4 regions of the Bacillus silvicola genome follow, and region 1 is predicted to be linked to each of the others. Evidence: riboswitches for the same ligand, from Rfam matches in the RefSeq annotation. Region 1 holds a riboswitch; each other region holds the start of a gene.
What was found. Region 1 has a riboswitch for S-adenosylmethionine ahead of ACP6L7_RS27430 (MetQ/NlpA family ABC transporter substrate-binding protein). Riboswitches for the same ligand answer to the same signal wherever they lie in the genome.

Region 2: it holds a riboswitch for S-adenosylmethionine, as region 1 does, so the genes downstream of both, mmuP (S-methylmethionine permease) here and ACP6L7_RS27430 (MetQ/NlpA family ABC transporter substrate-binding protein) in region 1, are expected to answer to the same signal.
Region 3: it holds a riboswitch for S-adenosylmethionine, as region 1 does, so the genes downstream of both, ACP6L7_RS26090 (cyclase family protein) here and ACP6L7_RS27430 (MetQ/NlpA family ABC transporter substrate-binding protein) in region 1, are expected to answer to the same signal.
Region 4: it holds a riboswitch for S-adenosylmethionine, as region 1 does, so the genes downstream of both, ACP6L7_RS05045 (Na+/H+ antiporter NhaC family protein) here and ACP6L7_RS27430 (MetQ/NlpA family ABC transporter substrate-binding protein) in region 1, are expected to answer to the same signal.

What each region holds. Positions count from the first base shown of each region.
Region 1 is NZ_JBNGVC010000013.1:1,032,448-1,039,924, reverse strand. Features, by position in the region: gene ACP6L7_RS27435 (methionine ABC transporter ATP-binding protein) at 1-1,001, opposite strand, end outside; gene ACP6L7_RS27430 (MetQ/NlpA family ABC transporter substrate-binding protein) at 1,014-1,826, opposite strand; SAM riboswitch class I at 1,912-2,025, opposite strand; gene ACP6L7_RS27425 (NAD(P)-dependent alcohol dehydrogenase) at 2,106-3,014, opposite strand; gene ACP6L7_RS27420 (FAD-binding oxidoreductase) at 3,215-4,651, shown strand; gene ACP6L7_RS27415 (MFS transporter) at 4,648-5,181, shown strand; gene ACP6L7_RS27410 (DUF3981 domain-containing protein) at 5,272-6,990, shown strand; gene ACP6L7_RS27405 (multidrug effflux MFS transporter) at 7,108-7,477, shown strand, end outside.
Region 2 is NZ_JBNGVC010000017.1:21,183-28,659, reverse strand. Features, by position in the region: gene ACP6L7_RS31620 (PadR family transcriptional regulator) at 6-326, shown strand; gene ACP6L7_RS31615 (HAAS signaling domain-containing protein) at 323-877, shown strand; gene ACP6L7_RS31610 (DUF4097 family beta strand repeat-containing protein) at 870-1,664, shown strand; partial or broken gene ACP6L7_RS31605 (IS4 family transposase) at 2,164-3,600, opposite strand; SAM riboswitch class I at 3,945-4,052, shown strand; gene mmuP (S-methylmethionine permease) at 4,136-5,545, shown strand; gene mmuM (homocysteine S-methyltransferase) at 5,520-6,497, shown strand; gene tnpB (IS200/IS605 family element RNA-guided endonuclease TnpB) at 7,050-7,477, opposite strand, start outside.
Region 3 is NZ_JBNGVC010000013.1:780,794-788,270, forward strand. Features, by position in the region: gene ACP6L7_RS26070 (FAD-dependent oxidoreductase) at 1-389, shown strand, start outside; gene ACP6L7_RS26075 (MFS transporter) at 532-1,833, shown strand; gene ACP6L7_RS26080 (nucleotidyltransferase domain-containing protein) at 1,948-2,730, opposite strand; gene ACP6L7_RS26085 (PRK06851 family protein) at 2,842-3,951, opposite strand; SAM riboswitch class I at 4,101-4,213, shown strand; gene ACP6L7_RS26090 (cyclase family protein) at 4,299-4,931, shown strand; gene ACP6L7_RS26095 (hypothetical protein) at 4,956-5,339, opposite strand; gene ACP6L7_RS26100 (ATP-binding protein) at 5,569-6,795, opposite strand; partial or broken gene ACP6L7_RS26105 (S-adenosylmethionine decarboxylase related protein) at 6,940-7,419, opposite strand.
Region 4 is NZ_JBNGVC010000001.1:956,704-964,180, reverse strand. Features, by position in the region: gene ACP6L7_RS05070 (sodium-dependent transporter) at 1-107, shown strand, start outside; gene ACP6L7_RS05065 (hypothetical protein) at 140-304, opposite strand; gene ACP6L7_RS05060 (murein hydrolase activator EnvC family protein) at 405-1,667, opposite strand; gene gltP (glutamate/aspartate:proton symporter GltP) at 2,166-3,440, shown strand; gene ACP6L7_RS05050 (ribonuclease FAU-1 family protein) at 3,509-4,027, shown strand; SAM riboswitch class I at 4,148-4,253, shown strand; gene ACP6L7_RS05045 (Na+/H+ antiporter NhaC family protein) at 4,349-5,665, shown strand; gene ACP6L7_RS05040 (lmo0954 family membrane protein) at 5,895-6,251, shown strand; gene ACP6L7_RS05035 (PspA/IM30 family protein) at 6,297-6,959, shown strand; gene liaF (cell wall-active antibiotics response protein LiaF) at 7,069-7,477, shown strand, end outside.

The DNA.
Region 1 (7,477 bases):
CCTTCTACGATAATTCCTTGTTCTTGTAAAAATGATAAAGCACGGTTTACTTCATTTTTGTCACCTTGCATATGAACGACCAGTTTCCCATATGCCTCATGTTTTAACTGCGTAATATTGCCTGATAAAATATTAGGATATACCTGAAAACGTTTTGTAGCGACAGCTAACGCTGGTTCTCCTGAAGCGGTTCCTATAAATGAAAGTGTTACGATTTCTCCAGTGCTTTGTAGCTCTTTCTGTACCTCTTCTGGAATTTTAGCTGCAAATGCGCTATTTACAAATTTCTTCGTTGTTACATGTTGTGGGTTTGTAAAAATATCTTTTACGGTTCCACTTTCGACTACCGCCCCATGTTCCATAACGGCAACGTGGTCACAAATACGCTGGATGACATTCATTTCGTGTGTAATTAGTAAAATCGTGATTCCAATTTCTTCATTGATTTTTAATAACAAATCAAGAATAGAATCGGTCGTTTCCGGATCTAATGCGCTCGTTGCTTCATCACTTAATAAAACTTCAGGCTCATGAGATAGTGCACGAGCGATCGCTACACGTTGTTTTTGGCCACCAGATAATTCACTTGGATAGGCGTCTTTTTTATTAAAGAGATCAACAATGCGTAAATACTTTTCTACCCTTTTTTCAATTTCATTTTTGGGAAGACCAGATAGACGTAAGGGTAGTGCGATGTTTTCATAAACGGTAACGGTTTTAAGTAAATTGAATCCTTGAAAAATCATGCCGATCTTTTGTCTCGCTTTTGCGAGTTCTTTTGTCGATAAGGTTGTTAAATCTTGTTCGTTTATAATGATATTTCCTGTCGTTGGTTTTTCTAATAAATTTACACAGCGAATTAATGTACTTTTACCAGCGCCGCTATATCCAATGATTCCAAATACCTCGCCCTTTTTTACTTTAAGGGAAGTTGATTTAAGGGCCTCAACATTCCCTTTTTTTGTTGTAAATACTTTGGAGACGTTTTTTAATTCAATCATTATAGTCAGCTCCTACCAAGACGGTAAAACAGAACCATCAAATTTTTTCTCAATGAAATCTTTTACTTCTTTAGATTGATAAGCTTTCTTCAATTTATTTACAACTGCATCATCTTTATTTTCAGTACGAACAACGACCCAATTCACATATGGTGAATCCTTTCCTTCGCGGAAAATAGAATCTTTCGCTGGGCTTAATTTTGCACCTAATGCAAAGTTTGTATTAATTGCAGCGGCTTTCACTTCACTTAGCTGCGTTGGTAATTGAGATGCCTCTAATTCAACAATCTTTAATTTTTTTGGATTTTCAATTACATCTTTTGCAGTTGCCTTTTCTGTAGCTTTTGGATCGACTTTTAAAATCCCTGCTTTTTCAAATAGTTTTAAAGCTCGAAGTTCATTTGTTGGATCGTTTGGTACAGCAATTGCGTCACCCTCTTTTAATTCTTTTACATCTTTTAAACTTTTAGAATATACGCCCATAGGGAATGTTACTGTTGAAAATACTTCAGTTAATTTCATGTTGCGTTCGGCTTTAAATACATCTAAATAAGATTTAGTTTGATAGCTATTTACATCGAGGCTTTTTTCATCTAAAGATACGTTTGGCGCTACATAATCATTAAATACCTTTACATCAATTTCGAGACCATCTTTTGCTGCAACTTCCTTCACCTTTTCAAAAATTTGTTCATGCGGTCCACCTGTTACACCAACGGTAATCTTTTTCTCATCTAATGCTTTTACCTCTTTATCAGAATTAGCACCACATGCACCTAACAATAATACAGCTCCACTTACAATACTTAATAATACCTTTTTCATCTATAATTCCCCCTTAATATACGTTCCAAAATAAAAAGCACCTCTCAAAAATAAGAGAGGTGCCGAATAGACGAAATAGGTTCCTCTCTTATCTTCCAAAACGAAAATCGTTCTGCAGGAATTAGCACCTTAGCTTATACGTTATAAGCTCGGTTGCCGGGCATCATCGGGCCAGTCCCTCCGCCACTCTTGATAAGAGTATGTGTATGTAGTTTTTAAATATGGTATTAATAGTAAATCTTACAAAAAGAATTGTCAATATTATTTTCTGAATATATTTTATTTTAAGGTGATGGAAACATTCCCTTTTTTATGTCCGGTCTCTACGTACGTATGAGCCTCTGAAATTTCTTCTAGCGGGTAAGTTTTATCAATAACTGGTTTTAATTTTTCTTCTTCCGTTAGCATTTTTAGTAGAAGCATATCTTCTTTGCTTACTTTTGCCATCGTTCCGTTGACTGACACGTATTTACCGTTAGCTGTTAATGCACTCTTGCAATGGGATTTTTTAATTTTTCCAACTGCATCGAATATAATATCGTAGCGTTCATCTCGCTTTGTAAAATCTTCTTTCGTATAATCAATTACGTGATTAGCTCCTAAAGATTGTACTAACTCAAAATTTGAATTGCTACAAACAGCTGTAACAGTCGCACCGAAATATTTAGCAAGTTGCACAGCAGCGGTACCTACTGATCCGGAAGCGCCATATATAAGTACTTGCTGTCCTTTTTTTATGTGTCCTTTTCTCAAAAAATGTAATGCTGAAGTGCCACCAAAAGGAATAACAGCAGCTTCTTCATATGTTAAATTGAGGGGCTTTAATGCTATCAATCCGCTTTCATGCACACATGTGTATTCAGCATAACCACCAACGTTCAGTCCTGTTAATGCAAAGACTGGGTCTCCTTTTTTAAATTGAGTTACATCCGTTCCTATTTCTTCAATTTCACCAGATAATTCTACACCGAGTATAGGCCTTCTCGGTGTTCTGAAACCTAATATAATTCGCATAGGAATCCAAAATAATAGGGGGCTAGAAAAGCTCCGCATTCTACAATCTCCAGTAGTTACACTTGTTGCGTGAATCTTAACTAATACTTCATTCTTTTTAGGAGTAGGTTTCTTTACGTCTTGAAGCTTGAGAACGTTAGGTGGCCCGTATTTTGTGCAAATAATTGCTTTCATAGCAACCTCCTGAATAAAGTTATTTTCCTCTACATCATATTTAAATTTTTTTAAAATCATGCTTATGGTTTCACTTCATAGTAAGTAAAAGAAGGATAGTTCTTTTTTACAGTGTAGTATTTTCCTTTTAAAAAAGTAGGTACAATAAAAATAGAGAGAAGTACTAGTGAGATTAGAATTTCAAACGAGGAGAGTGCCATTTGAAAAAAAGAAAGATAGCAGTTGTTATTGTAGCGTATACAGTGTTGCTCGCGACATCTATATATACATACAAAGAGCAACTGGATCATCCTATTATGAGTGATGTAGGAAAGTTACTTCCAACGAAAATTAAACGTGTTGAAAATGCTGAGGATGAAAATTCATTTAAAAAATTAGTGCAAGATGCAAATGCTTCTGGAGAGAAGATTTCTATTGCAGGTATGCAACATAGCCAAGGCGGACAGACGTATTATCCGAACGGCACGATGCTTGATATGAAGGGCTATAATGAAATATTAGAGTTTGATCCGGAGAAAAAGAGGATTAGGGTACAAAGCGGTGTCACATGGAATGACATTCAAAAGAAAATCAATCCATATGGTCTTGCAGTTCAAGTGATGCAATCTCAAAATATTTTTACTGTTGGTGGTTCATTAAGTGTAAATGTACATGGGCGTGATATTCGTCATGAAGCATTGATTGATACAGTAGAGTCGTTCAGATTGTTAATGGCAGATGGTACGGTACGTAATGTAAGTAGAGAAGAAAATGTGGACTTGCTTCCGTATGTAATTGGGGGATACGGATTGTTTGGTGTAATTTTAGATGTGACGCTAAAGTTAACTAATGATGAATTATATGAAACGCATACGAGGGTACTAGACTATAAGGAATATTCTTCGTATTTTAAGGAGAAGGTGAAGAAGGCTGAGAATATACGTATGCATTTAGCGCGTATTTCTGTTGCACCAAAGTCGTTCTTGAAAGAAATGTATGTGACGGATTATGTATTGGCAGAAGATCAGCAGAAGCTGGGAGAATACAGCGAATTAAAGGAAGAAAATATTATAGCCGCACCGAAGTTTTTGCTTGGATTATCGCGTTATAGTGATTGGGGAAAGAATGCATTTTGGGATATACAAAGAAGTTATTTTGAACGTACAGATGGTAAGTATGAAACTCGAAATAATGTAATGAGATCTGATAGTGCTTTTATGGAATATGATAATCCGAACTTGACCGAAGTTTTACAAGAGTACTTTGTACCAATAGATAGTTTTGCAGAGTATATAGATGATTTACGAAGTGTTTTAAATGAAGAGGAATTAAATCTTCTTAACATTACAATCCGCTATGTAGAAAAGAATGAGAATGCGGTGCTATCTTATGCGAAAGATGATATGTTTGCGCTTGTATTTTTAATTAATCAAGGGCGTTCTGAGGATGAAATAAAGAAAACAAAAGTGGTCATTCAGAAGATGATTGATGTTACTTTAAAGCATAATGGAAGTTATTATTTACCGTATTATTCTTATCCGGAAAAGGAGCAACTAAAGGAAGCATATCCTCGTATAGAAGAATTCCTTCAGAAGAAGAAGGAAGTAGACCCAGAGGAACGATTTGTGAATTTATTTTATAAGGAGTATAGCAAATGACATATAGAAGATTTGTAGCGTCACAAAGCATAATCATGATGGCGGGAAGTATGGTATTTCCTTTTTACATTCTATTGCTTCGAAATGTTGGGAATAGCTTCTCGCAATTTGGCTGGGCGTACGGTTTATTTGCCTTAACTTCAGCTCTAGTATATCCGTTAGTTGGAAGAATCTCTGATAGAGTAGGTGATAGAAAGTTATTAATTATATACGCTTGGTCCATGGCTATATTAATGCTTTGTTTTCCTATTGCAACAGAGGTTTGGCACGTATACATTCTCCAAATTTTAATGGGTATTTTAGGTGCTGTGCAGCGCAATACGGAGAAGACATCATTAGCACGAAAGGTAGCGCATAAGGAAGCTGGTTACGAAATTGGGAAATACCATGTATGGACATCGATTGGTGGCGGGGTAGCTATAATTGCAACTGGTTACTTAGTGGATTTCTTTACGATAGGGACTATCTTTTATATTGCTTCAGTTTTATATGTAGTGAGTGGATTTGTACTAAGTCGCAGTGATAAGTAATTAAAAGTATTTCTATTCCCATTTTTACCTGATTAACCTTTATTTGTTATACTGAAAGGGAAGACAAAAGAAAAGGGGACATTGCCTTTGATGAAATTTATAGTTTTAGCTATTCTCACTTTGTTTTTGATTCCATGGACTAGAAGCGGTAATAAAATTCGCGCGGTGGATAAAGGAGGAAATGAGAAAGTTGTAAAGGGTAAGAAATCATCTATTTTAGTTATTCCTGTTTTATTTTGGATAGGTATTGCAATCTATGAATATTTCTGGCTAATTGATGATCGAGCAGATTCTATTCTTACTCATTATTCTGTTGCAGTAGCGATTTTAATTGGGCTTGTTTTATTTTCACAAGAGCAGGTAGGGAAATTAGAAGGTATGTTAAAAGGACTTCTAATGTTTGTTTTACTCGCAAGTTACGGCTATTTTGGTTATTTGCACGATATAGTAATCTCGCAAAAGAAATATGATTCGGTCGTGAAGGTAGAGAAAGATATTTCAGAGCCATTTACTGAAAATGACCAACCGTTTACAGTTCCGCCTAAAACAGCGGAAAATAAAATGAAAAAGGTATTTGGTGATATTCCAAAAGTAGCTTATTTTGAGCTAGGGGAATTAACGCCACAAATGGTAAATGGTGAAGCCTTGTATGTAGCACCGATAGAAGTTTCGGGATTTTTTAAAGCACGTAAAGCGGAAACAATTCCAGGTTACGTAACAATGTCAGGTACAAATCCTGATGCGGAAGCGAAATTACATCTTGGATATAAAATGAAGTATGTACCAAGCATGTTTTTCGGTAATAAATTAGAACGTGTCGTTCGAAAAGCGGAGCCAAATTTAATTTTTAAAGGGAAACCAAAATTTGAAGTTGATGACAAAGGAAAACCGTATTATACAATGACATACGGTGAGTTTATTTCAGGAAGATCCGGGTTTGAAGTAGAAGGCGTTGTCGTTGTTGATGCACAATCAGGTGATGTGAAACGATATGATAAAGGGAATGCCCCTAAATTCGTTGATGGTGTATTAAATCATGAAACAGCATCTACGTTAAATACGTACTTCGGAAAATATATTCACGGATTTTGGAATACGAAATTCTCACAAACTGACATGAAGATTCCGACTGAGTGGGGGACGAAGGAAGGCGTTACGCCAATCTTCGGAAAGGATGGTAAACTGTATTACTTTACAGACTTTACCTCTCCGAAAGAAGGAGTAGATTCTGCTCTCGGTTACTCATTAGTTGATGCACGTACAGGAAAGTTGTATTACTATAACGGAAAAGAAGTGAAGGGAATTATGGACGGTTCGGCTGCTACAGAAGTAGTAGATAATTCCTTTAAGAGAGAGAAATGGCATGGAACAATGCCAGTTATTTATAACGTATACGGTAAACCTTCTTGGATTGTACCAGTTATTGATGACGGCGGATTAGTACGTGCTCATACTGTTATATATGCTTCTAATGCAAAAGTGTTTGCGTCAGGTTCGACGCAAAAAGAAGCACTTGAGAACTATAAAAATGCGCTAAGCGGAAGTGGTGATTCATTTAGACCGACTTCAAATGGGAAAGAAGCGCAAAAAGAAGGTACTGTACAACGTGTGTATAAAGAAAAATCAGGTGAAAATACGATTGTGTACGTACTATTAGAAAACGAGCAAAAAGTATTTATGGTACCGGCGAAGAAATTCCCATATGCAATGTTTACAGAAGTAGGAGATCCAATTCAAATCACATATTTAGACACAGGAGAAATGATGGCATCTGTATCTAAATTTACAAATAGTAATTTGAAAAAGTAAAGCGATAGAGATTCTATCGCTTTTTTTACATTATTAAACAGGAAAATACGGTATACTTGACGTATATTTATGTTGTAACTATAATTGTTACGATTCGATATTTATATGAAAGGGTGAATAGAAAAAGTGAATGGAGTTAATCACGAAGTATATAAACCTGTAAAGACAAACAGGTTATGGATGATTCTTGTATTAGGGACACTTACGGCAATTGGGCCATTATCGATTGATATGTATTTGCCTTCTTTACCAAAATTAACGGATGATTTACAAACTGGAGCATCCCTCGCACAGCTTACATTGACAGCTTGTTTACTTGGGCTTTCAGTGGGACAATTATTTGTTGGTTCAATTAGTGATATTTACGGAAGACGCAAACCTCTTATTATCGCTCTTATTATTTATGTTGCTTCTTCTTTACTTTGTGCTGTTGCACCATCGATTTGGAGTTTAGTGCTTTTACGTTTCTTACAAGGTGCTTCAGGAT
Region 2 (7,477 bases), on a different contig from region 1:
GTTCATTGAATGTACAATTTAAAAAAGGTGTCTTGGAACTGTGTGTTCTTGTGTTGTTGGATAAGCAAGACCGTTATGGTTATGAACTTGTTCAGGAGATTTCAGATCAAATCCAGATATCGGAAGGTTCGATTTATCCACTGTTACGACGATTAACCAAGGAAGAGTATTTTACGACATATTTGCAAGAATCAACAGAAGGGCCGCCGCGTAAGTATTATAAGTTAACTGAGAAAGGTAGGGAATACCTTCACGAATTGCTGACAGAATGGAACGAGTTTTCTAATGGAGTCAATCAATTAATCAAAGAAGGAGCGGGCAAATGAATAAAGAACAATTTTTGAAACAATTAAATACCTCATTAGTAAAGCTTTCGCAAGAGGAACGGCAGGATATTTTACAAGATTACGAAGAGTATTTCGCGATTGGGATGGAAAAAGGAAAAACGGAGCAGGAAATTTCAGCATCCCTTGGAAATCCGAAACAAATTTCCAAGGAACTAACGGCATCTTACCGTCTTGATCAAGTCGAGCAAACAACTTCTGCTGTAAATGTAATGCGAGCCACTTGGGAAGTTATTGGTTTAGGATTTTTTAACTTAGTAATTGTATTAGGACCTTTTATTGCGTTGGTAGGGGTTGTTATTGCAGGATGGGCATCAGCGATAGCCTTCATTCTTTCCCCGTTTGTCGTACTTATTACTCTGGTTTTGGGCAACTTTCTATTCTTTGATTTGTTCGTCGCATTAGGTCTTTGCGGAATTGGATTTTTTATTGCAATGGGGATGTATATCGCTACAAGTGCTTTAACTAAGGGGTTTATTCGTTATTTGAATTTTAACATTTCTCTTGTGAAAGGTGGTTTGAAAAATGATTAATATTAAAAAATTATCTATTATTGCACTATCCCTGTTATTAATCGGTATAGTAGGGGGCCTGTTTACATTTTCTCAAGTGATGAATAAGGAAACGAATATAGAGAAAAAATCGATTTCAGATGAGGTAACGGATGTAGATGTCATCGCTCAAAATGCAACTGTTGAAATCATCCCAACGACAGGTACGGATACTAATATAGAGTTAGAATCAAAAGAAGTGAAAGCTTCTAAGCTGAATCTTTCTGCAAATGTGGAAGGAAAGAAACTTACGGTTACATTAAAAGAACAAAGCTCCTTTAACATTGGTTTTCATATTCAATCGTTACATTTAAAAGTGTATGTGCCCAAGAAATCTTATAAGTCGTTTGTCGTTAAAAGTGCTAATGGAAAAGTAGAAATGGCTGAATTGGACATAAAGAGTCTGAACGTGGAATCACAAAATGGCCAAATTGACTTAAAAGATATCATATCTGAAAAGGTTGAAGTGAATTCTGCTAATGGAAGAATAGAACTTAATAATGTAGAGGGAAATCTGATAGGGGACTCGAACAACGGAAAAATTTCCCTTGTCACAAAAGACTTGGATCGGAATATTCAATTGAAAAGTCGCAATGCGAAGATTATGATTAAAACAGATAAGGAGCCAACCAATACAACCTTTGATGTTCATAGTAATAATGGGGGAATCGATATTCTCAATAAATATAAAGGAAATGTTGTTATTGGTAAAGGTGAAAATTTAGTTAAACTAAATTCAAATAATGGGAAAATCGAGATAATAAAATAGCAACAAAGCGAGAAAAAAGCTGATTCCATTGGAATTGGCTTTTTCAGTTAAGCAGTCATTTAAAAATGCATAGGTCCATAGAGCGAAAAAAGGAGCTTCCCTTGTGAGTGTAGAGTTCCCCCTTAATCTTGCTACCAATAACGATAATTATGTAAATGAGCTGTCCATATGGGCAGCTCATTGTATTTTTTGCTTAGCGTGTTTTTTTCCAAAATGCTGGCGGTACCCTATTGCCAGCAAGGTAAGAAATTCGTAGTTACATAAAACGAAATGATGAGCTAAATTCTTATAAATCACTAGCCTTAGAGAAGTGATTTTTTCGTTCTGGGGCATTTGTTTTTCTTAAGTTGATGGATGTGGGGTCACCATACATGCCCATCAACTTAAGAGTGGAAACACAATGAACTTTCGTTCGTATAAACGAAAAAACTCTTAAAATATTTTGTGTCCTTAAAAACGAGCATACCAAATAAACCTAGATAGGTATCGTTTTTAAAAATTATGCAGCTTTCTTTTGTTTTCTCAAACCATTATGCCCATAGACAACACCTAAAATATCAAAGACTGTTTTCTTCTCGTATCGATGAGATTTCCGGCCATTCTTCTGGAGTAAGTGGAACAGGCGGATTAGAATCTTTGTTATTTCTTGGGTGTTTTGCTGTATGGTTCGATATAAAATGTGTAAATGATCTTTAATCATTTCAATTGCTTTATATTCACTTAATTCTTGTTTCTTTTTTTGTAAAAGAAGTTGGCGCATTTTAAACATCGTAGAGGAGCACAGGAAAATAGCGATTAGCTTTCCATATAGCTGGAACTCTAATCTCTCCTGTTTTACAAGACGATACTGGTCTATTTTGAAGAGTGATTTCCATGTTTTAAAAACAATCTCTATTTGCCAACGCAACGTATACAACTCATGTATTTGTTCCATCGGAACCCATTCCCAAGGTGTATTTGTCACATATACGTTTAATCCCGCTATCATTTTACTTTTCTCTGAGTATGTTCTATTTTGTGATTTTTCTTTCTCTGCTATCTTTTCTCGTCGTTTTTGAAGTTGCTTTTCTGTTAATCGATTAAAAATAACACGTGCAAACAGTTGTTGTTTATCTCCAATATAAGCATTTTTTAGTTCAAATGTTTCCCCGGATTGTAACTGTTTCAAAATCTGTTTCGCATTGATTTGTATGTATTCTGATTGTTTCTTAATAGCACCATTTTTAAAGTATTCTGGGTTTGGATTTTCCACATATATATTTGTGTTTAATTTTAAACGAGAAATATAGTATGTACCTCGTTGGTCCATTTGATCTAAGTCTTCCAATGAAAAATAGCCTAAATCACGTATACATAAATCTCCTGGTCTTAAGGTATCTAAACATTCTGTACCAAATGTTTAATTATTATTTTTCCCTGGTCCAACTTGAAAATTAAGAAATTGCCCACTATGCAAATCATATTCCAATTGAATTTTAATTCCAGCTGTTTGAGCGCATCCTCCAGAGCCTGGATATACATTCTCTAAAGTATTTGGTACTTGAAATACAGTAGCGTCTAGGATACGAATTCGTCCAAAATAGGAAAAAAGTTGATTAAAAATTTGAGTTTGTTCACATATTTTTTGTTGTAACAGTAAAGAAAAAATATGTTTTAAAAACAAAACTGCTGTAGCATTTAAACGTTTATTTAAGCCCTCAGGGCTAAGTAAAGTGCCTGTCGCTGCATGAAGCCTACTACATAATCGAACCAAGGAATCACTTGCCACCCGTTGACTAATCCAAATGCAAATAGCAGATAAGTCTGATCCAGAAAGCTTACGTTTTCGCTTTATAAATCCTATTTCTTTTGCAAGTTCTTCTAAGAATACAGGTGTAACATATCGTTGTAGTTCTTCTGCAAATGGTAGTAATTCATCTTGAATCGAGAGATTCATAAGAAAACATCATCCTTTCTCATTTAGCTTGTTTAGAAAGGATAACGTTTTTTGATATTTGAGGGTATTAAAATTTCCTGAGTTGATGGTTATGTATGGTGACCCCATAGGCAAAGAAGTAAGAAGATATTTAGAAGTGCATCAAATTTTGAGGAAGTGCTTGTGAACCCTATCATAAATAAATGAGGTTTTGTATGTTCGATTTTTAAATAATACCCAAGAAGGAGTGGGTTGCAGTTATGGTAATACTCTATTTTTTTGTATTTCTATAATAGGTAAAATTTCAAAAAAACAGAATTATCTTGACAGTTATTGAATGGATTGATAAGGTTATAAAAAAATATTTCTTATCCAGAGAGGTGGAGGGACTGGCCTTATGAAACCTCAGCAACAGGTCTGCTTAAGTAGACACTGTGCTAATTCCAGCGGGTGATAATCCTGATAGATGAGAGCTTCCGTTTTTATTTGTCAGTAGCGCCCTCTTTTTTAGAGTGCGTTTTTGTTTTTTCTGGATAGTAACTAAAGGAGAGTAGAAATGGAGAACAAAAATGGGCAAGAATTTCAAAGGAAAATGCAAGCACGTCATTTAGTCATGCTATCACTTGGTGGGGTGATTGGAACTGGCTTATTCTTAAGCCCGGGTTACACTATTCAACAAGCTGGCCCGTTTGGAACAATTCTATCCTATCTGATTGGTGCGCTAGTGGTTTATCTAGTTATGCTATGTTTAGGAGAGCTTTCCGTACATATGCCTGAAACGGGCGCATTTCATAGTTATGCAGTTAAATACATTGGACCGGGTACAGGGTATACAGTAGCCTGGTTGTATTGGTTAACTTGGACTGTTGCTTTAGGTTCTGAATTTACAGCCGCAGGATTACTTATGAAGCGATGGTTTCCATCGATTGATGTTTGGGTATGGAGTGCTCTTTTTGCCATTTTGATCTTTGTATTAAATGTCCTGACTGTTAAATTTTTCGCCGAATCCGAATTTTGGTTTTCATCGATAAAGGTTATAGCTATTGTGATTTTTATTGTTTTAGGAGTAGCGGCAATGCTAGGGTTTCTTCCGATGACTCATTCAAAAGCAGCACCATTCTTTTCTAATTTTACAAGTGGAGGTTTATTTCCTCATGGTGCTACGGCCATTATAATGACCATGCTTGCGGTTAATTTTGCTTTTTCGGGAACAGAATTAATAGGCATTGCAGCTGGAGAAACAGCGAACCCTGAAAAAATGATACCGAAGGCCATTCGAACTACTCTGTGGAGATTGATCATCTTTTTTGTAGGAACGATTGTTGTTTTATCTGCGTTATTGCCTATTTCCGATGCAGGGGTATTAGAGAGCCCTTTTGTTGCAGTTCTAGAACGAATTGGGGTGCCATATTCAGCTGACATAATGAATTTCGTTATCTTAACAGCCATTTTATCTGCGGCAAACTCAGGCCTTTATGCCTCTTCTAGAATGCTTTGGTCGCTTGCTAATAAGAATACGATATCCCCGATTTTTGGAAAAATGACGAAGCAAGGTGTTCCAATCAACGCCGTCATTTTCAGCATGGTGGGTGGAGCTTTGGCTTTGCTCTCAAGTATTGTGGCACCAGATACTATCTATATCGTACTTGTTTCCATTTCCGGTCTAGCAGTAGTTGTAGTTTGGATGAGTATTAGTGCTTCCCAGTTCCTATTTCGCAGACAATTTTTGAAAGAAGGAAATTCTGAAAAGGACTTGATTTATCGCACACCACTATATCCATTAGTACCAATTGCTTCTTTTATCCTTTGTCTGGCATCGTGTATTGGAATTGCATTCGATCCAACACAGAGAATTGCCTTATATTGCGGCATACCGTTTATTTTGTTTTGCTATGGAAGTTATTATCTAACAAAAAATCTAAAAAAGAGGGGCGTAGATTATGTCGAACAAAATCAACCCAATTGATGCTATTTTATCCCAACATTCCATTATGCTTCTTGACGGAGCATTAGCTACAGAATTGGAGGCGCATGGATGTAATTTGGACGATCCCCTTTGGTCGGCACGTGTGTTACTAGAAAATCCGGAACTAATTTATCAGGTTCATTCGGACTATTTTCGTGCTGGAGCGGACTGTGCCATAACAGCAAGCTATCAAGCTACTATTAGTGGTTTTTCCGCGCGTGGAATACAAGAACAGGAAGCTTTGGAATTAATTAAGAAAACGGTGTTACTTGCAAGAAGGGCAAGAGATGATTTTTGGAAGGAAAACACGCAAACGAATAGGCCTAAACCATTGGTTGTTGCATCAGTTGGGCCGTACGGGGCTTACCTTGCAGATGGTTCAGAGTATGTAGGCAACTATGGTGTGACAGATAAAACATTAGCAGACTTTCACCGTTCGAGAATGTCAGCGTTAATCGAAGCAGGTGCAGATCTATTGGCATTTGAAACGATCCCTTCCCTGCAAGAAGCAAGAGTATTAGATACATTATTGCGTGAGTTTCCAGAAACATATGCTTGGCTTTCCTTTTCGCTAAAAAATGAGAAAGAGATTAGTGAAGGTATGAAACTCGTGGAGTGTGCACGAGTTTTTGAGAAAAGTGAACAAATTGTAGCGATAGGCATCAATTGTGCGCCAGTAACCGTTGTGACTGGTGCAATCCAAGAGTTGAGGGCAAACACCAAAAAACCGATTATTGTTTATCCGAACTCGGGTGAAACTTATAATCCAGAATCAAAAACATGGCATGGTCATGAACAATGTAACGGGTTGGATATTCAATCCGAAGAATGGTACCAAGCAGGTGCACGTTTAATAGGTGGATGCTGCAGAACGACACCTTATCACATTGAGGAGATATCGAACAAGTGGCGTTCTTCCGAGTTTTTCTATTCGAACGAAGCAAAACAGTAATGTAATGGATGATAATCTATCTTTGTGTGTATTTTCATGATTTTGCTTGTTCAGGAATCTACAGTTACGTCTATTGGCACAAAATGTCTTTTCAGAGACACAAATGTGGATGGTAGCCTCGGGAATCCAGTGGACTTTTGGGTACCTTAGGTATGGAAAGGAATCAGGGAAAATAAAAACCGCTAGTTTAATAGATATGGTAGACAACATGCTGAATCTTTTAATGAAGATGTAGTTGATCCAATTGAAGGTGAAGGGGACTATTTATTCGTAATTAAAGTTAACGAAGAGGTTAATTTAGCTATTCAAAAAATAGTTCAATAACTATATGAAAATTTGTTGTGGTAAAAATCCTTGTTGTAGTAGTAAATGTGGTCATATTGTTGTAAAAAAGGATAGATGTAAACAGGTATACTCTCCTGTTCATCTATCCTTTCCTTTTTACCTTATAAAATGTGTGACATTATATTCAATCGCTTGAACTACCCCCACTTTCACTTCGTTTAGAAGAGGGGGATTCCTAAGTAAAGAGTTCTATCGAACTCTAATTTATTAGGCTATCTCCACAGTCCTTGCGGTTAGAAGCCTTATCGCTTCATTCTTTAGATTGATACTTGCGTTAATATCCCTATCATGGTGTGTACGACAAGAAGGGCAGTCCCATTTACGTAGGTTTAGATTTTTAACGTCTTTGTTTTGATATCCACAACAAGAACATAATTGGCTTGAAGCAAATGTTTTCGATACAACAATGACTTGTTTGCCGTACCATTTTGCTTTGTATTCCAACATAGTTCGAAACTGAGACCATGATACCTCACTAATTGCTTTTGCTAACTTATGATTCTTTAACATATTTGATACTTGCAAATCCTCTATACCGATAACATCGTGGTTTTTGATGATTTCAGTCGAGATTTTGTCCAAGTAATCTTTTCTAGCATTCGTCATGTATTCATGAATTCTAGCTACTTTTACTC
Region 3 (7,477 bases), 250 kb from region 1:
TAAAAATCCACAGCCCATATAAAGAGCTGTTTGCACCCTCACGCTTTCATGCAAATCCAGATATAAAAACATTCCTTTCTCAAAACATTGATGTTGCTAAACATTTAATTGAAGGGAAAATTGAAACCGCATTACGTAAACCAGAAGATCTTGAAGTTGGTGAGGGATCTGTTGTACATGTCAACGGCAAACGAGCAGGTGCCTATAAAGATAAAGAAGGAAAATTACATATCGTCGACACGACTTGTACACACCTCGGCTGTGAAGTTGAATGGAATAATGGTGATTGTACTTGGGATTGCCCTTGCCACGGTTCTCGTTTTTCAATTGATGGCGACGTTATGGAAGGGCCAGCAGATCAACCATTAAAACGAGTTGATAACGAGTAAAAAAACAAAGAAGTTCAACAAGAATCCTGTTGAACTTCTTTGTTTTTCATGACACCTTTTCATATAAATTTCGACACAAGCAGGGGAATATTAACATTAAATAAAATAATATATTCATCTACGAATAAAAGGGGTGAATACTATGCAACCTTCTGCTCCACCTCATCTAGAATCTACAGAAACTATCTTTTCAAGCTCTATTACAAAACTTGTTGTTTTTATTTGTTGGCTCGCCATTCTAGCTGACGGATATGATTTAGGTATTTACGGCGCTGTTCTGCCAGAGCTTCTAGAAGACAACAGCTGGGCCCTATCACCAGCTCAAGCTGGAACAATGGCCAGCTATGCTCTATTTGGGATGTTTATTGGCGCTATTCTAGTCGGAACCATTACAGATTTAATTGGACGAAAGTGGACACTTATATGCTGTTTAGCTCTTTTTTCTATCACAATGGGCTTAGCTGCAATTGCTCCTTCTCCTGAATTATTTGGGTTATCTCGATTTATCGGAGGAATCGGATTAGGCGGTGTTATCCCAACGGCTTCAGCACTTACTGTTGAATATTCACCAAAAAAACGGCAATCTTTTATTTACGCTCTTATGTTTACCGGCTATCCTTTAGGTATCGTGTTAGGTGCTATTTTATCCATGTTTATGCTAGAAAATTTCGGATGGAGAATTATGTTTGGCATCGGAATGATTCCGCTACTCCTCATTCCTTTCATTATTCGTTATTTACCTGAGTCCATTCAATTTTTATTATCACGGAATCGACAAGAAGAAGTGAACAAAATTCTTAATCGCTTTCAAATTGAATTCCATGTAAAAGATGAAATTCCTGAAACACCATCTAATATACAAAAGAAAAATGGATTTCTTACGTTATTCTCAAAAGAATACATAAAAGCAACGCTACTTTTTTGGATTACTTATATAATGGGAATGTTTTTAATCTATGGTTTAAATACTTGGCTACCACAGATGATGCGCCAGGCAGGATATCCTCTTGGATCTAGTTTATCATTTCTACTTATGCTAAATATTACTGCAGCTATCGGCGCATTATTTGCCGGGGCAATTGCCGATCGTATAGGAGCAAAAATTGTTATTAGCATCTCCTATCTTATGGCAGCCATATGTATTGGACTGCTAACAATTCAACCATCTGTTACAATCATTTATCTTTTAATTGGTCTTGCTGGAATTGGATCAGTCGGTATTACTCAAATATTAAATGCTTATGTAACACAATACTTCCCATCACATATACGAGCTACCTCCTTAGGATGGGGACTTGGACTTGGCCGAGTTGGTGCGATTGCTGGCCCTATTCTTGTCGGTATTATTATGACAATGCAATATGACTTGGCGTGGAATTTTTACTTATTCTCCTTTGCAGGTCTTATCGCAGCTATATCTGTTTTCTTTATTCCTACAAAATAAAGTGAACCTTTAATCAGTGGTGGGGTGCATCCCCAGCTGATTATTAGCCCACACCAATTAGGCGTTTACGGGCAGTAGGCTCCCACAAATCGTGGGATAGAAAAGAGCATAAATTTATTTGTGCTCTTTTTGGTATACTTCAAACAACATGTTTCTAAATAGTGTATTCAAACTCTCAATATCAATCCCTAACCCCTTTTCAATCCCTTTCACGTATTGCTGATAATAATCAATTTGTTCTTCTAAAAATTGATTTAACACCTGAATTTTCAATCCAACATCTAATTCCGTACCTGCTTTTTTCTTTACTAACAATTTCTCAATCTCATTCAATACACTACGTTCTATAGATAGTTCTGTAATTAATCGGTCAAATTCTACTGGAGGTAATGTCCCTTTCTCTTCTAGCCATTGACAAGCTAAAATAGGACGTAATACATAAAAGTACTTTTTCAACTTTACATTCTCGCCTTGCAAAAATTCACGATAATTTTTTGAAGCCATATGTAAGTAATGATATATCGTTGCCTTTGGATCAAAATTCTTTTCACTCATTTGCTGAAGCTGCTCTGGAAAATTAGAGTTTTTCGAATAAAAAATTGGTGATCGAATCCACTCAAGTAAAGCTGGATTTGACTTCGCGAATAGTTGCAATGCCTTTTTAATATCCCAGCCACTTATATCTAAATCATCACTAATCGGATATTCAATTACATCTCGTTTATCATGAATTGATAAATACCATTCTACTGGATGTATATAAACAAACCTAACATCATAATCACTATCTTTCGATGGAAATCCCCAAGCACGACTCCCTGATTCCACTGCAAATAAAATTTTCACATCATTCTCTTGCTCAATTCTTTCTAGCTCTAATTCAATTTTCCCTCTCATTTCATACCATCCCCATTTTTTGATTATTTCCTTGGAAATTCGACAAATATATTACCAATTTTACTACATACTAAAATAACTGTCAGAAATTTTCTGACAGTTCAATAAATCCTACTTTCTCTTTTCAATTACAGTAGCGGTAATTCGTTCAAACTCTTTTTGAATTTCCTCTTTATATGCATCCACTTTTGAAAAATCCATAGCAGCAATATAAATTCGTTCTAATTTATCACGAACTGATTTCGCTTTTGCCAAGAAAGACATCGCCTCATTCATTTTTGCCTTATATTGAATGGAAACGTCACGAATTTCTTTAGCATATTTTTCATCCGTCCCCGGTGTAACAATAAGAGCGTACATATCTATAATCTCATCACCCACGCGACTTGGAAAATATTCATGTGGTGCGGTACTATCAAAAATTGCAAATCCTAATTCTCTTACAATAACCATATCAAGACTATTCGGATCAAATCCGCAATGATATACTTCAACTTCAAACCCTTTTTCTTCTGCTGCCTGCGCTAACTTTTTGAGCATTGTTGATTTTCCAGAGCCAGGGCGTCCTTTTATAAAATAACGATGTGGTAATCCTTCTGTTAAATTAGGAACGAAATCAACTGCTCCTTTCGGTGTAGCAGCTCCTAAAAACCGATGTTTCACAATCGATTGTTTCCCCTTTTTATCTGTAAATAATTTCTGAATCAATTGATCTGTTAGTCCATTTGCTTTGTTAAAATCAATATTATTAATATATATTTTCTCCCACTCATCGTGTATAACTAATGCCTCTTGAAAACATCCGTAAGCAGATTGGAAAGCCTTGCTCGCTTCTGATACAAATCGTTCAATTTCTAACTTCTGCTTTCTTAATTTATCTGAGTCCCAAGCAACTCCTAAATTAATATACTCTTCCACAACCCCTGGCATTTTAGGCTCAATAACATGCGGTGATGTTCCATCAACAATTCCTACTTTTAATTTTGGGATAATCACTCCATCAACTGACTTATTATCAGAAGAACAATGTAAAAGTTCAATATCATATCCCTTTTCAACCCATTCACGACCTATTGCCTTTATTAAAGAAGATTTCCCAGTTCCTGGACCACCCTTTAAAATAAACAACCTGTCTAGCCCTTTTAAATTCTCTTCGTATAAATTATGAAATCCCCTAGCTGTATTTCCACCAGCATAATAATTCAATACATTACCTGTCACTGCACTCACTCCTTCGCAGCATTCTATTTACATAAGCTACAATATGCGAGCCACCTTATTTGGGTGAATACCTATTTTGTATTGCACTAAAAAAGGAAATGAATTACAATTTAATTATTAAAAAAATCGAAATATTAAAACTGAATATATCTTTATCAAGAGAGGCAGAGGGACCGGCCCTTTGAAGCCCAGCAACCTCAGTTTATACAAACTGAATAGGTGCTAATTCCTGCAAAATGCAATGCATTTTGAAAGATAAAACTTAACCATTGTGTGCAAAACTCATCTTTCTTGATTATGAAAGATGAGTTTTTTATATTTTAAAACATATATTGGAGGTATTTAAAATGAAAGTAATCGACCTATCACAAACATTTGAAAACAATATGTCTCAATTTCCTGGAACACCAAAAATCCAACTAGAAGCAATTACAAACGTTGAAGAGACGGGCTATCAAGTTACAGATTTTCATTCTGTCGTTCATGTAGGTACACATTGCGATGCCCCTGCGCATTTCATTTCAGGTGCAACCACCATTGATCAATTACCCCTAAAACAATTTGTAGGTGAGGCCGTTCTTATCGATGTAACTCATATCCAAGAGAGAAAGTTACCTAAGGAAGTATTGCATAATACCGATATAAAAGAAGATGATATTGTCATTTTCCATTCCAATCTATCTAATAAGTGGAATACAGCAGCTTATGAGAAAGAAGCGTTTTATCTTTCCGAAGAATTAGCTGAAGAACTGGTTCAATTAAAAGTAAAATCAGTCGGTTTAGATTTTATTTCTCCTGATGAGGTAACGACAGAAACATCACCGATTCACCACATATTACTAGGGAATAACATTTACTTAATTGAAAACTTAACAAATCTAGATGCTATTAAAGCGAAACGTTTCTTTTTCTCAGCAGCACCTTTAAAAATTAAAGATAGTGACGGTGCTTTCGCAAGAGCATTCGCTGTTATTTTTTAAACACGCCTACAAAAAAAGCAAAGATCATTTTTGACCTTTGCTTTTATATTTTTTATTTAAGTTTAAAAAGAATTGTTCCACTCTTGGGCGTAACCAAGCTAAATAATCTTTATCTTTCTTCTTTGTACAAGCTATCTCTTCTCCATCCACCATTTCGACCAGCTCTAGCTCTAACAATTGCCTCGTAAATGCTACCATATTTACTTCTTCGGTCGGATACTCTTCTTTTAATTTCTCCTCAATTTCTCCCAATAAAAAACCGTCACGCATCATTGCTAGTGCATCAATCCAAAGTGGCGGCATTTCATATGTTTCTCCTGTAATTGTATCTTTTACAATATAATTCAATTTCTCTTTTCGAAATTGAATCGTGTGTAAACATACAGTCGAATTTAATGTTAATTCCATCATACCACCTCTTTCATAATATCCGCATAGAAAAAAGGATGCGCGTGCACCCCTTCTTTTCTTTTCATAACACTACCGAACCGCTACATGAGCAACCAATCTCATGTCGATATTTTCCTCCATTATAAACGAAGTATTTTATAAAAAAAACCCTTCTTGAAACATTTTATAAAATGTTTATATTTACACAACAAGAACACTTTTCTGAAAAATACTTTCTTCTGTTTCTCTACACTGTCGGTAAATAAATTTCCACCTTCGTTCCCACACCCATACTACTTTGAACGGTGATACTCCCTTGATGTTCTTTAATAATTTTATATGTAATCATTAAACCAAGTCCTGTACCATTCTCCTTTGTTGTGTAAAAAGCCTTTCCAATCTTCTCTAGCTTCTCCTTCTCTATCCCTAAACCTTGATCCTCGACAGAAATACACAAATACCCCTTAGTTTTTTCATATGCCCGAATATGAATGTCCCCACCTTCGGGCATTGATTCTATTCCGTTTTTAATAATATTTAACAACACTTGTTTTAATTGTTTATCATCACCGTTTATAACGGGTAAATTTCCATCTCCTTGCAAATAAACTTTCACCTTATATTGACTCGCATAACTTTCCATTAACTGCACAACATATAAAAGGATTTCCCGTATGTTACACCATTCATAATTTGTTGGTTTCGGTTTTCCTAATAACATCAATTCGCTAACAAAACCGTTGATTCTCTCAATCTCTTGTAGCATTATTTCATAGCTAATCATATCTTCAGGGTTTCTTTCTTTTTGCATTTGCGTAAACCCTTTCAAAGCCGTTAATGGATTTCGGATTTCATGCGCAATTGTTGTAGACATTGTCCCAATTACAGCTAAATTTTCCGTCTCTTTCATATTGTTCATCATTTCAAACACTGTTCTTACATAAGATTGAAATCGTTTTAACAAAGAATGTGAAATAATGAAATAGAATATACATAAGACAAGCGGAATCACAACTTTTAAATCTTGTAATATCAATGTAAAAAGTACATACTTTCCAATTACACTAAAGGAAACTAAATAAAAATATTTTCTGTTCACGAAAACTGGTGCAAATAAAATTAATAACATTTCTACCATACTACCATGTTCAAAAGCTCTATCCGTTCGCAAATAAATCATTAAATTATTAATAAGATTAATGAACATGTACCCAAATAAAAATAAATATTTTATAGAATATACATAGCCTCTTTTTTGAAGATATATTGAAATAGGAAATAATGCTATTACAAATATATATACGCCTATCCCAAGGCTGCCTTTTGGCCAACCTACCGCTGTTCCATTAATGTTCATAGCAGGATATACAAAATAATATATAGCGTCATATAAAAAGAATATAATATAGAATAATAATATAAATACTTTTAAAGCTTCTCTTTCTTCATAAATCAAGCTCTTGTATTTGTTCATATAAAAACTCCTCTTGATCAATACAAAAATGACATTTCACATGTTATCCCCTTAAATTATACGTATGAAATTGCTTTCAGAGCAATATATAACCTTCTAATACTAAAAGGAAGGAGATACAGCTCCTTCCTTTTCAATCACAATTTATATCCACCTTACCCTATCGTGTAGCAATCCATCTGTAAAATTATTATGTCCTACTACAATATCCTTCATATATAAATTTAAATATTCCCCATACTTACTTTCAGTATTTAATAATAATTCTTCAACATAATAGGCGCCTTGTCCAAAAGTATCTAACAATAAACTACACAAGCCTGCATAAATTCCACACCCTACTTGGAAGTATGTCGCATTTGTTTTATATTTTTGAAAAACTTGGCTACTATTCATTACATTATACATGTATGTCTCGTTATTTTCATAAACGAGTAACACACCGACTAGACCTTCTCCTGCAATCTCTTCTTCCGCTGGATTGAATACTTTACGATTCCAGTTCCATAAATCTTCTACATTATCTAAGTTCTGTCTAATTAAATCTGTTGTATACTCATTAATTCGATAAAGAAAACCAACTTCCATGTTGAAGTTTTTCCCTAAAATTAAAACTTCCTCATAATATACTGATACTATTGTCCCTTTTTGAGATTCTGGTCCACCTCTGTTTACTCTTACA
Region 4 (7,477 bases), on a different contig from region 1:
GGAAAACATTGTTTAATATTTGGTTCTTCTTGCTTAGGTATGTTATTCCGGTAACTGTAATTATCGTATTTTTAAATGCGATAGGCGTATTTAAAATGTTTGCATAATAAAAAGACGGAGATGTGGATTCTCCGTCTTTTTATTGTGTTGTAGGTGTATTTAATAAGCGATTATATGCTTTATAAGCTGTGACAACAGCGATAAAAGAACCAATTAAAAATAACGCTGAGCCACCGAATGTAAATAGCCGGCCAATGTATGTTTCTCTTGCTTCTTCTATTTCTTGTTGTAATTGTGTATTCATATTTATCACCTCGCAAAATATAGGCATTTAGTTGTAGTCTATGTGAAATGCCTACAAAGTGTGAAATGATAGTAAAAAAACTCGGTATGCACCGAGTTTTTTATAATCCGATATAAGGAGATGGATCAACTGCGTTTGTCTTACCGACATTCCATTCTCCTAGGTGAAGTTCAAAGTGTAAATGTTGTCCGTAGGATTGTCCAGTATTCCCCATAAATCCAAGTTGATCACCTTGTTTTACGGTCTGTCCATTAGATACAGAACGGCTACTCATATGTGCATATACAGTTGTATATGTTTTTCCGTTTATACGGTGAGATAAGTATACAACGTTTCCGTAACTAGATGATAATTCTGAACGGATAACGACGCCATCTGCAGCGGCAATAATTGGAATCGTTCCCGAAGCTGCGATGTCAATTCCTTTATGGTTATCTAAAGAACGTGTGCCAAACCCAGAAGTTTTCGATCCGGCTGCTGGTTTAATAAATCCACCTATATTCGTATCGTGTGGTACTGGAGCAGCCTGAGCAGGTGTAGCAGCTTGTTTGCGTGCTTCTTCAGCCTTATGTGCCTCTTCAGCTTTACGTGCTTCTTCCGCACGTTTTTCTTCTTCAATTGCTTTTTGAACAGCTTGACGCTGGTTTTCTAAAATGCCTTTTGATTCTTCTAACCCTTCAATCTCTGAATCTACTTTTGCTACTTTCGTATGTAGATCGTTAATAAGAGCTTGTTGCTGTTGTTGGTTACTTTGCAATTCTTGCTGTTTTTGTTCTAATTTTTGCTCAGATTCTTTCAGTTGTTGCTCTTTTTTCTCAACAGCCTCTTTTTCTGTCGTCACAGCATTTTGATCACTTGTTTGCTTTTTCACAATATCTGTATCGTTATTTAAAATTAAACTTACAGAATACATATTATCAACAAGATCGGCAATATTTGCAGAACTTGTTATTACTTCTGTAATGATACTCGTACGAGGCTTTTCTTGCATAGATTGTAGTCTTTGTTTAATAACTTCCTGTCGTGTATCTATATTCGTTTGTAATTGCTCTATATGTTTCTTTTTTTCGGTAATAACTTGCTGTGTGTTGCTAATTTCTTTTTTTGTATCGTTCAATTCAGCTTCGTTTTTATTAATAGAAGTAGTTAATTCGTCGATTTTCTTTTGTAATTCTTGGATTTCTTTTTCTATTTGTTCTTTCTCAGCTGATTTATTTTGTAAGTCATTTTGTTTGCCTTCTAATTCGGATTGAATGTCAGTTAATTTATCTTGATTTGTTTCAGCGTACACGGGTGAAAGTAACGGGGAAGCAAAAATCGTTCCTGCTGCTAAAACACTAATCGCTGCAAATTTCTTTTTCATTGTTGTCTGGCTCCTTTCCCTATGAATGTTATATATCATGAGAAGAAGAGTGTCTATCGTTGTAATCATAATGTAAAGAAAATTTTATAATTTTGCTAAGTTTTGTCGGAATTTAGTATCTTTTCGTAGTGTTTGTCATAAAGTTAAAATTCTTGAATGTATAGAAAAAGATATCAATTTCTATATTTCTTTTTAAAATCATGGGAAATGATGGAGTTTTCCATAATGAAACAGTATTTTAAAAACCTATCAATCACTAGTGAGGAATCGATTTCATGTGAGGTTTTCTGACATGGGGTTTGTTTTTGTCAAGAAAATTATTTGCATTCGTGCAAACTTATTTTGTTGTCAGATTTTAATTTTTGATTTATGATTTTTAACAGGGACAAAATGTAGTGAATTGTCGAATAATATGTAATACTCTTAATTTCTTAGTTTTATAGATATAGATAGAATGAGGGATAGATAGAGTGACACATCGAGGGGGTTACAACAAGTATGAAAAGAATAGGACTTGCATGGCAAATATTAATTGGTCTTGCGCTTGGTATTGCAGTTGGGGCGATTTTCTTTGGCAATCCAGAAGTGGTGAAGTACTTACAACCAATTGGTGATATTTTCATCCGATTAATTAAGATGATTGTTGTACCGATTGTTGTAGCAAGTATTGTTGTTGGGGTTGCTGGTGTTGGCGATGTTAAGAAGTTAGGCCGACTAGGCGGAAAAACAATTATTTACTTTGAAATTATTACAACGATTGCAATTGCTGTTGGTCTATTAATAGCAAACATTTTCCAACCTGGAAAAGGCGTTGATATGGATAAGTTAACAAAAACAGATATTTCTAAATATACACATACGACAGAGCAAGTACAAAGTCATTCGTTCGCGGATACGTTTGTAAATATTGTTCCGACGAACATTATGAAATCATTAGCTGAAGGTGATATGCTGGCTATTATCTTCTTCTCAGTATTATTTGGTTTAGGTGTAGCAGCAGTTGGTGAGCGTGGCAAACCAGTTCTACAATTTTTCCAAGGTGTAGCAGATGCAATGTTTTATGTAACGAACCAAGTTATGAAGTTTGCACCATTTGGTGTATTTGCATTAATTGGTGTTACAGTTTCTACATTCGGATTAGCTTCATTAATTCCATTAGGGAAATTACTCATTGTAGTATATGGGGCAATGATATTCTTCGTTGTAGTCGTATTAGGACTTACAGCGAAAATCTTTGGAATAAATATTTTCCAATTCTTTAAGATTTTAAAAGACGAGCTGATCTTAGCGTATTCTACAGCAAGTTCAGAAACGGTTTTACCGAAAATTATGGAGAAAATGGAAAAGTTCGGTTGTCCGAAAGCAATTACATCTTTCGTTATTCCAACAGGTTATTCATTTAACTTAGATGGATCAACTTTATATCAAGCGATTGCGGCAATTTTCTTAGCGCAAATGTACGGTATTGAATTATCCATTACACAACAAATTACGTTATTACTTGTATTAATGGTTACATCAAAAGGTATCGCAGGTGTACCGGGCGTATCATTCGTTGTATTATTAGCAACACTGGGTACAGTAGGTATTCCAGCTGAAGGTTTAGCGTTTATTGCAGGTATTGACCGTATTCTTGATATGGCTCGTACAGCAGTTAACGTTGTAGGTAACTCTTTAGCGGCTGTAGTTATGTCTAAGTGGGAAGGTCAATATGACGCTGAAAAAGGACAAGCCTATTTAAAAGAGATATCTGAAAAGGGTCAAGCAGCTTAATTATAATATGAACAAGCTCTCACATAATATGTGGGGGCTTTTCTATATATAGAAGAGGAGCGGACGTAATGAAACGTAAATATGGTGACGGTTCTTCGTGGAAGCGACTAATAGAGAAGGATTATAGGGTTAAGCAAGTAGAAGAGGGAATGTTAGGAATACTAGACATAAAAAAGGTGAGAGAGCCTAGTTATAAAGAGTACAATAGTAAAGAACTTTGCATTGCAGGTGATGGGTATACATGGATTCAATATTTTATAAACGGGAAAAACTTTGCAATTACAGCTATGTTAGACGATCAAAAAAAATTAGTGCAATATTATATCGATGTGACGAAAGAATTTAAAGTAGACGATCGTGGTTTACCTTATTTTGATGATTTATATTTAGATGTAGTGTTATTACCGAATGGTAAAATGTATGTATTGGATGAAGATGAGCTAGAGAATGCTTATAAAAGTGGCGATGTTACAAAAGAAGAGTATGAGTTAGCTTGGTACACTACGAAATGTATCATAGCTACAATAAAAAAGAGTGAATTTTATTGGATTTCAATATTGGAAGAAGAAATCAAAAAGTTAAAATGATTGTTGTATTCAAATTTTTGTATAATTACCAAAAAAATCTATACAAAAAATAATTGACTTTTGTTTTGTAAGCGAGTAAAGTTAGGGAAGAAATTATTATTAAAAAATAAATATGAAACCTTCTTATAAAGAGAGGCGGAGGGACTGGCCCTACGATGCCTCGGCAGCGGACTCGATTTTAGAGTGCTGTGCCAAATCCAGCAAGCATGTGCTTGAAAGATGAGAAGAGCGTTTCTTATAGATGTATAAGACCTCTTCTCGTTGGAAGAGGTCTTTTGTTATTCATTAGAAAAAAGGTTGAAACTAGGGAGAGATGGTACTTTGAAAGAAACGAGAGGAAATGGTTTAGCTTTATTACCACTTGGTATATTTTTGGCGCTATTTATTGGTTCTGGAATTATTACAGGTGATTTCTATAAATTGCCGATACTTATAGCAATCTCAATTGCTGTAGGAGTCGCTTTAGCGATGAATCACAAAGAAAGCTTTAATGTGAAAGTGGAGCGATTCGCTAAAGGTGCAGGAAATCCGGATATTATGATTATGGTATTAATTTTTGTTCTTGCAGGTGCTTTTTCTGAAACAGCTAAAGGAATGGGCGGAGTTGATTCTACAGTTAACTTAGCGTTATCTATTTTGCCGCAAGGATTTATCGTAGCTGGAATTTTTATTATCGGGGCATTTATTTCATTAGCGATGGGAACTTCAATGGGAACAATTGCAGCGTTAGCACCAATTGCTGTAGGTATTAGTGGGCAAACTGATATCTCAATTGCACTTGCGATGGCTACTGTTGTTGGCGGAGCGATGTTTGGTGATAATTTATCATTTATTTCAGATACAACAATCGCAGCTGTTCGTTCACAAGGAACAGAAATGAAAGATAAGTTTAAAACAAATTTTTTAATTGTATTACCAGCGGCTATTATTACAATTGTTCTATTAGTAATAATTACTTTAGGAAGTGATACACAAGTTAAAGCACATAGTTTTGACTGGATAAAGATTTTACCATATGCAGGAGTACTTATTACAGCGTTACTTGGTTGGAATGTACTTATTGTGTTAACTGGTGGAACTGTATTATCTGGTGCTATCGGTCTTATAGATGGAAGTTACACGTTAGAAAGTTTCTTTAAAAGTGTAACGACTGGAATGGGCGGTATGATGGAGTTAGTATTACTTGCTATATTAATCGGTGGTATGGTTGAACTGATCCAATATAATGGTGGTATTCAATATTTAATGAATCTTTTAACACGTAACATTCGTTCGAAAAAAGGAGCAGAGTTCGGTATTGCTGGTTTAGTGAGTATGACGAATATGTGTACAGCGAATAATACGATTTCAATTATTTTTACTGGTCCTCTTGCGAAGAACATTGCGGATCAATATGAAATTGATCCACGTAAATCAGCGAGTGTATTAGATCTTTTCTCATGTTGTGTGCAAGGATTAATTCCGTATGGTGCTCAAATGTTAACTGCGGCAGGGTTTGCCGCGTTATCTCCAATTGAATTGTTACCATACGCATTTTATCCAATTTTGGTTGGAGTATGTGGAATTATTTCTATATTAATTGGTTTCCCGAGGTTTTCTAAAGTGGCGGAAAAGAAAAAGTATCATAAAACAGCATAATTAAATATGGATGTTATTCGTAGTAACAGAAGCCGTACAGAGAATATTCTCTGTACGGCTTTTTATGCGTGATAAAAGAGGGAATTATCCTATCCTACCTTATGTTTTTACAAAAGGCTGAATTGAACTCAGTCTTAAGTCTGAGTTCAAAACGGTTCTTAAGCTCGTTATGGAAAAAAGAAAAAATAGTTAAGATAAGAGTATCAAATCGAAGGGAGGCAAGCACAAGATGAAACAATTTCTAGCGTTTATCGCAGCCGGTATTTTGGCTTTAATTGCTCTTGGTAGTCTTGCTGGTATTGTAGGATTCGCCATTGGAGCAGGAGTTGTGTACTGGAGCTATAAATCATTTGTGCGAGCTAAATCATTCTTTGGGAAGTTAGCTTGGGGTATTGTTGGTTTAATCGGTTTGTCCATTGCACTTTCTCATTCCCCAGCATTAATCGGTATCGCAGCATTAGTAGTCTTATACTACGGATACCGTGAGTGGAAGAAAGAAAAAAATGTAGTTGTTGATTCTGCTCCAGAAAGTTCTAAACCATATAGCAACTTTGAAGATGAGTGGAACAAGTTAATGAAAAACTAATATAAAATAAATCAAATTATAAAGTAGAAGAGAGGAAGATTTATAATGAAACAATCTTTATTCGGACGTGTACGCGATGCAATTTTAGCTGATTTTCATAACGTGTTAGATGAGAAAGAAAGAAAAAATCCAATTGCTATGTTAAACCAATATTTACGCGATAGTGAGCGTGAAATAACAAAAATTGAGAAGTTAATTCAGCGTCATAAAACATTAAAATCTAACTTCGCTCGTGAACTTGAGCAAGCACGTTATTTCGTTAATAAAAGATCAAAGCAAGCTATCATCGCACAAGAAGCAGGCGAATTACAATTGCATGAACGTGCATTAGAAGAAGTAGCGTATTATGAAGGGCAAGTAACTCGCTTAGAAGAAATGTATGCTGGTGTTGTAGAGCAAATTGATGAGTTAGAGCGTCGTCTTTCAGAAATGAAAAATAAATTAAAAGAAATGAACGCAAAGCGTATGGAATTAATGGCACGTGAAAATATGGCGCATGCAAACCGCCGTATGAATACTGCTATTCATAAAATGGATGAAAATAATCCGTTCTTACGATTCGAAGAGATTGAAGATCACATTCGTGACTTAGAGCTTCGTATAAATGAAGAGCATGAGCGTGATACATTTGATATGAAAATTGCAAAACTTGAGCGTGAAATGAAAGAGAAAAATGAAGTATCGTTAACGAAAGAAGTAACAAAATAATTGTAGTATATAATAAAACAGGCTTATGATATAGTGATAGAAGAAAAGGTGTTGGAAAGCAATGCCTTTTCTTCTATGTATATGTGACAAAGAGGGGGGGGGAGCTGAAATGAAGAAGCACTTTTCAAAAACACAATTAATGGGGATGCTCCTCATCATATTTGGATTCGGTCTTTTTCTTGATATGATACTCGGACATTTTGAACCAGGTGGTCTAATTTTTGCATTTATTATGATTATGTTTGGAAGGCATTACCGAAAGAAAAATCGTTATGTAAGAGGGAATGTATTTTTATTTGTCGGTGGTATTGTATTCTTATTCTTCTTATTTTCATCAGCAGCATTCGTACTTGTTGTATTTGCTTGTTTAGCTTTAATTGGTTATCAACTTATTCAACAAGGACATCAGCAAAAAGCAATGAAAGTTGAAATTAAAGAAAAGGGATATATAGATGAAGAAAAACAAATATATCGTACAGAACCGTATATAAAAAATATGTTCGTAGGTAATGTACGAA